Regions from separate parts of the Rhizobium sp. 10PS4 genome, predicted to be linked through region 2. Evidence: riboswitches for the same ligand, from Rfam matches in the RefSeq annotation. Region 2 holds a riboswitch; the other holds the start of a gene.
What was found. A riboswitch is a leader RNA that binds a small molecule or an ion and turns the genes downstream of it on or off. The one in region 2 is predicted to bind thiamine pyrophosphate.
Positions count from the first base shown of each region.

Region 1: another riboswitch for thiamine pyrophosphate. It lies ahead of RWJ89_RS31705 (YkoF family thiamine/hydroxymethylpyrimidine-binding protein); the one in region 2 lies ahead of thiM (hydroxyethylthiazole kinase).

Region 1 is NZ_JAWDIW010000022.1:56,784-60,181, forward strand. It holds gene RWJ89_RS31695 (ABC transporter ATP-binding protein) at 1-160, opposite strand, end outside; gene RWJ89_RS31700 (ABC transporter permease) at 157-963, opposite strand; gene RWJ89_RS31705 (YkoF family thiamine/hydroxymethylpyrimidine-binding protein) at 975-1,583, opposite strand; TPP riboswitch at 1,574-1,687, opposite strand; gene RWJ89_RS31710 (NADPH-dependent FMN reductase) at 1,850-2,449, opposite strand; gene soxR (redox-sensitive transcriptional activator SoxR) at 2,532-2,996, shown strand; gene RWJ89_RS31720 (SDR family NAD(P)-dependent oxidoreductase) at 3,108-3,398, shown strand, end outside.
Region 2 is NZ_JAWDIW010000003.1:9,467-12,864, forward strand. It holds gene RWJ89_RS05805 (ABC transporter ATP-binding protein) at 1-1,098, shown strand, start outside; TPP riboswitch at 1,259-1,355, shown strand; gene thiM (hydroxyethylthiazole kinase) at 1,407-2,210, shown strand; gene thiE (thiamine phosphate synthase) at 2,207-2,842, shown strand; gene thiD (bifunctional hydroxymethylpyrimidine kinase/phosphomethylpyrimidine kinase) at 2,839-3,398, shown strand, end outside.

The DNA.
Region 1 (3,398 bases), on a different contig from region 2:
CCTGTGTCAGCAATCTCAGTACCGTCGATTTTCCGGAGCCGGACGGGCCGACGATCGAGACGAACTCGCCGTCTGCGACGGCGAGCGAAATATCGCCCAGCACCTTCATGCCGTCGAAGGACTTCGAGATGTTGGTGAGGTCAACCATTGCATCGCTCATCGGCGCGGCTCCCCGGATGGTTGCCAGGGCATGACGAGGCGCTGGATCATCAGCGTCAACCCGAAGAGGCAGAGCGTCAGCACGGCGCTGACGACGACGGCGGCGAGCACGAGATCGGGGCGGAAGTTGTTCTTGGCGTTGAGGATATAGATGCCGAGGCCGCGGGCGGCGCCGGCATATTCGGCAAAGATCGCGCCGACAACGGCATAGGTGATCGAGATCCGCAGGCCGGCAAAGAAATAGGGCAGCGAGGAGGGAAGCCGTGCCAGACGGAAAATGCGCCAGCGGCTCGCCTTCATCGAATTCAGCAATTCGGCGATGTCGCGGTCGGTCGATTCATAGCCCTGCAGCAAGGCGACCAGCAGCGGGAAGAAGGTGACGAGCGCCACCAGCAGGATCTTCGGCAACAGGCCGAAGCCGAACCAGAGGACGACGAGGGGGGCAATCGCCACCAGCGGCAGGGTCTGGCTAGCAATGAAGATCGGCAGCAATGCCCGGCGCATGAAGGGCACGAAATCCATGAGGATCGAGGCGGCGAAGGCGAAGGCAAGCGACAGGGCGAAACCACCGAGCGTCGCGCCGAGCGTCGGCCAGGTGTTTGATATCAGCGCCTCGCGGTTCAGCCAACCCTGGAGGACGATGCGCGACGGCGCCGGGAGGATGGAAGCTTTTATGCCGGAGAGATCGACGTAGAGTTCCCATGCCGCCAAAAAGGCGCAGCCGGCGAGCAAGGCGGGTATGCCCCGGTAGAGAGCGGTGCGGAGCGCGGCAAGGCGCGATCCCGATGGTGATGGCGGTGTCATCAGCGTTCGATTCAGGCTTTCGTCGGGCTATTCGCGGAAACCGTGATGTCGAGGGTCACATGCCCCGCGGGGTCGCCGAAGCGAAAGAAGGCCTCACGAATGGTGGCGAAGACGGCGCCAGCGTCGCCAGAGAGCCTGGTGCAGAAATTCTTGGCGCGGTCGAAGGTGCCGGAGCGCTTCAGAAAGTCGATGCAGCCATAGATCTCGTCCATATGGGTACCGGTTCCCATGACATAGAGCGAGAATTGCGCAGCGGTCGGCTGTCCAGTTTCGGCGGTGATTTCAACGGCGGCAAGTGCGGCTGTTATACGCTCGGCAAGCGGCTCCGCCTGGCCGAGGGAGGGGTTGACGCCGCAGATGGCGTCGTCGGGCTCGCCGGGGCAGCCGCGTGAAACGGCAGCGGACAGCACGCAATGCTCGCCGGTCTTTGTGGCGGCGACGAAAAGATCGTGCATGGCGGCGAAGAGAATGTCAGGCGGGCCGACCAGCAAAGTGGAGATGTCATCGGTCTCGATGCGCAGCCGGTCGCGATAGGGGTCGAGCGCCGTGACGGCATCGAGAATGATGCCGACGAAATTGTCGGACATCGGATAGAGTGACACTTGTGCGCCTGAGAACATCTGAACCTCGCTCCGCTGGCATTACCCAGATCAGCTTTGAAGGGTCCAGAGGCTTGCGCCTCACATCTCAGCCCCGGCAATACGGAGCTCCCCTGTTATTTGCGCGGAAACTACCACCGGGGTTTTCTCCCCGCAACAGCAAAATTGCGAACCCGTCCGTGCGGTCGGAATGAACCGGATGTGAGGGAAAACACCCGGGCGGAGGATCTGCCCGGGTGTTCCCAATGGTTCCGTACCTGCCGGGAACGGAACCGGAGCTTTCTGGCTTATGCGTACGTCTGAAAAGACGCGCGGCGCTCCATGTCGGCATAGGGACGATCGCTGCGGGCGGTGACGAGCGCTTGCGTCCACCATTCCAGCCTCGCCATCATCCGATCGAGCAAACGCATTGTATCGGCGGGATTATCGAGTTGTCCGTCTGGGTCGAAGCGGTTCCAAGGTGCGGCAAAGCTCACCGAATCGCGGATGGTGACGGCGTGGAGTTCGGCAAAGACCAGCCGCAGCTGTTCGACGGCGCGCAGGCCGCCGGATATGCCGCCATAGGAAACGAAGGCGACCGGCTTGCCCTGCCAGGGCTCGAAGAAGAAATCGATGATCGACTTCAACGAGGCAGTGAAGCTGTGATTGTATTCCGGCGTGACGATGATGAAGGCGTCGGCCATGCCAAGCCGTCCTGCGAGCCTGTCGACTTCGGGATGCGCCATGTCACGGTTGGCCGGCAGTGCGAAATCCAATGGGTCGATGATGTCGATATCAAATTGTGGGAAGCGGATGAGCTCCTGCGTCAGCCATTTGACCACCCGGTCGCAGATGCGGCCCTCTCTCGTGCTTCCGTAGATGACAGCCAGCCTGGTGGGTGTTTGCATGCGTCGCTCCTTATTGCGATTGGACTTTACGATTGCAGGAGCAAGGGTTATAAAACCTCAACTAATCTTGAGGTCAAGAGGCATGGATACAATTCCGGCAGTGCCGCTCGGCAAGCTCCTGACGGTCGGCGAAGTGGCGGAGCGCAGCGGCCTCGCCGTCTCGGCGCTGCATTTTTACGAGACCAAGGGGCTGATCTCGAGCATCCGCTCCCGCGGCAATCAGCGGCGCTATGGGCGCGATGTGCTTCGCCGGCTCGGCATCATCAAGGTGGCGCAGCGTGTCGGCATTCCGCTTTCGGAAATCCAGGCAGCGTTCGAGTCCCTGCCGCAAGGACGCACGCCGACCGTCGCCGACTGGCAGACGCTGTCGGCGCTGTGGAAGGATGATCTCGACGCGCGAATCAGGCGGCTTAGCCTGCTGCGCGACCGTCTGACCGGCTGCATCGGCTGCGGCTGCCTGTCGATCGAAAGCTGTCCGTTGCGCAATCCCTGCGACCGACTCGGCAAGGAGGGGCCGGGCGCGCGGCTTCTGGAGACCGAAAACTAACCCCTGTTTTCGCCGGGAAAGATCGATGCGCGCCTTTCTTTCAGTCGGCGCGCTCATATGTTAAGGGCGAATGACACAACCGGCGGCACTGTCCGCGAGGAGGACGGCTTCGTGTTCCATCCCAGACTGTTCGAAAATCGCAATGTCGTGGTGACCGGCGCCGGCCGCGGCATCGGCCTTGAAGTGGCCCGGCAGTTCCTGGACTGCGGCGCGAAGGTGATCGTCCATACCGGGCGCAAGCCGGGACGCGACCTGCCGGATTTCCTGCTGACGGCTGAATCCGAAAGACGGGCGCTGCTGCTTAATGCCGATTTCTCTGCAGTCGGTGGGGCAGCGCAATTTGCCGAGGATGTTCTCGCCTTTTTCGATAAGGTCGATGTGCTGGTCAACAACGCCGGCACC
Region 2 (3,398 bases):
CAAATCCTCAAGCTGATGCGAGAGTTGAAGTGCGAATTCGGCGCCTCGATCATCCTCATCACTCACGACATGGGGGTGGTCGCCGAAATGGCCGACCGCGTCGTCATCATGCAGAATGGCAGGATCGTCGAGCAGGGAACGGCGCTCGCCATCTTCCAGCGGCCGAAGGAGGCCTATACGCAGCAATTGCTCGCCGCCGTCCCGCGGCTCGGCGCGCTTGCCGGCACCGACCGTCCGCCGCGCATCAGCCAGCGCGCCATCGAGACGCTGCATCCGGACCGCACGCCGGTGCTGAACGTGCGCGACCTCACCGTCACCTATGGCAATGCCGCAAGCCGGTTTTTCAAGGGCAAGCCGCCGGTCGCAGCCGTCGAAGGCGTTTCCTTCGATATCCTGCCGGGCGAAACGCTCGGCCTCGTCGGCGAAAGCGGCTCCGGCAAATCGACCACCGGCAAGGCCGTGCTCGGTCTCATCCCCTTCAAGGGCAATGTGCTGATCGACGGCCGCAAAATTGCCGGCCTCAGCCAGCGCAAGATGCGGCCCGTGCGCCGCTCGGCGCAGATGATCTTCCAGGATCCCTATGCCTCGCTCGACCCGCGCATGGCCGTCGGTAAGGCAATCGGCGAACCGATGGTCATCCACGGCATCGGCAACCACAGCGAACGGCAGGACCGCGTCGCCGAACTGCTGCGCCGGGTCGGCCTGACGCCTGATGCGGCGACGCGCTACCCGCACGAATTTTCAGGCGGCCAGCGCCAGCGCATCTGCATCGCACGGGCGCTCGCGCTTGAGCCAAAGCTGATCGTCGCCGACGAGAGCGTCGCAGCCCTTGACGTCTCCGTCCGCGCCCGCGTGCTCGACCTGCTGCTCGAACTGCAGGAAACGATGGGGCTCGCCTATCTCTTCATCTCCCACGACATGGCCGTGGTCGAGCGCATGTCCCACAACGTCGCCGTCATGCGCGCCGGCCGCATCATCGAAACCGGCACGCGGCGGGATATCTTCGAGAACCCGACGGATGACTACACCCGCGCACTGATCGCCGCGGTTCCGATCCCCGATCCGGAGGTCTATCGCGGCAGGGAAGCGCATGCGTGATTGAGGGTCAAGCATGGCGAAACTGTCGCCAACGAGGATATCGGACGGCTGCTGACAAAGATCGTCGGCTGACCGCCTTTTCGTAGAAGAGACGCGTCGGCAGGTCGTGGAATTGTCATTTTCGGGGTGACAGTCGCCCCGTTCTCTGCGAAAAGAGCGCGATGAGAGACAGGGGCGCCCGTCGACAGACGGGCTGAGAAGCACCCTTCGAACCTGAACCGGATAATGCCGGCGGAGGGAGTCGCTCGGGGCCGCGGCACCGCCCGCATGAACCGCCCCGTGCCCGCCCCCCGCCTGAAAGGGGCCACATGCAGACCAGGACCACACCAGGAGCGATGCTGAAGGCGATGCGCGAGAAGCCGCCGCTCGTTCAGTGCATCACCAATTACGTCGCCATGAATATCGCCGCGAATGTTCTGCTTGCATCAGGCGCCTCGCCCGCCATGGTGCATGCCGCCGAAGAAACCGGCGAATTCGCCGCGATCGCCGGCGCGCTGACAATCAATATCGGCACCCTGTCGACGCAATGGATTGACGGCATGCAGGCGGCGGCGAAGGTGGCGACATCAGCCGGCAAACCTTGGGTGCTCGATCCAGTCGCGCATTATGCCACGGCCTTCCGCCGCAATGCGGTTGCCGAACTGCTCGCCCTGCGACCGACTATCATCCGCGGCAACGCTTCCGAGATCATCGCGCTTGCCGGCGGCGAGAGCCGCGGCCAGGGGGTCGACAGCCGCGACCCGGTCGAGCAAGCGGAAGGTTCGGCGCGATGGCTGGCGGAACGGCAGCAGGCGGTGGTCGCCGTTACCGGCGTCGTGGATTTCGTAACCGATGGCGAGCGAGCTGTGCGCATCGAAGGCGGATCGGTCCTGATGCCTCAGGTTACAGCACTCGGCTGCTCGCTCACCTGCCTTGTCGGCGCCTTTGCCGCGACAGCGCCTGAGGACATCTTCGGTGCGACGGTCGCTGCACTTTCAACCTTCGCCATCGCCGGCGAGGAGGCCGCCCTTGGAGCAGCCGGCCCCGGCTCCTTCTCCTGGCGCTTCCTCGATGCGCTGGCCGCGCTCGACGCCGAAACGCTTGACGCCAGGGCAAGGATATCGGCGGCATGAAGGCTTTCGACCTTTCGCTCTATCTCGTCCTCGACCCCGATCTCTGCGCGGGGATCGGCATGGTCGAGACCGCGCGCCTTGCCGTTGCCGGCGGCGCGACCATGGTGCAGCTGCGCGACAAACATGCCGGCACCATCAGGATGATCGAGACCGGCCGCGCCCTGAAACAGGTGCTGGATGGGACCGGCGCCCTCCTCATCGTCAATGATGACGTCGAGGCGGCAATCGCCATCGGCGCCGACGGCCTGCATATCGGTCAGGAGGACATGGATGCGCGTAAAGCCCGGGCGATGATCGGTGCTGAGATGATCCTTGGCCTGTCGGTCGAGAGCGAGGCGCTTGCTAACGCCGTCGATCCTGATCTCCTCGATTACACCGGCGTCGGGCCGGTGTTTGCGACACCGACCAAGGCCGATCACAAGCAGCCGATCGGCTTTGACGGACTTGCAAGGCTGGTAAAGGCCTCGCCGGTGCCATCGGTCGCGATCGGCGGACTCAAGGCGGATCATGTCGTTCAGGTGTTCGCCGCAGGCGCCAAGGGCCTTGCCGTCGTTTCGGCCATCTGCGGCACGCCCGACCCCGAAGCCGCCACGCGCCGCATCGCTGCAGAAATTAGAAAGGTCCGCACATGATCCGCAACGTTCTCTCCATCGCCGGCTCCGATCCCTCCGGCGGCGCTGGCATCCAGGCCGATCTCAAGGCCTTTTCCGCCCGCGGCGTCTACGGCATGGCGGTGCTGACTGCGCTGACGGCGCAGAACACGCAAGGTGTCAGCGGCGTGCATCTGGTGCCGCCGCAATTCGTCGCCGACCAGATCAATGCCGTCTTTGCGGATGTGCGGGTCGATGCGGTCAAGATCGGCATGATCGCCAATGCCGGCATCGCCGACGCCGTTGCCGGTGCGCTAACTGACCGCCGCGACATTCCCATCGTCATCGACCCTGTTATGATCGCCAAGGGTGGAGCCGCCTTGCTCGCGCCTGAAGCGGTCGACGTGTTGACCCGGCGGCTGCTGCCGCTTGCCACACTGCTGACCCCGAACCTGCCAGAAGCCGCCGCCCTGCTGCACCAGCCGGTGGCGACAAACCGCGCTGACATGGCGGCGCAGGCCGAGCGCCTGCGCGCGCTTGGCCCGGCCGCGGTGCTGGTCAAGGGCGGCCATCTCGACGGCGACGAGAGCCCTGACGT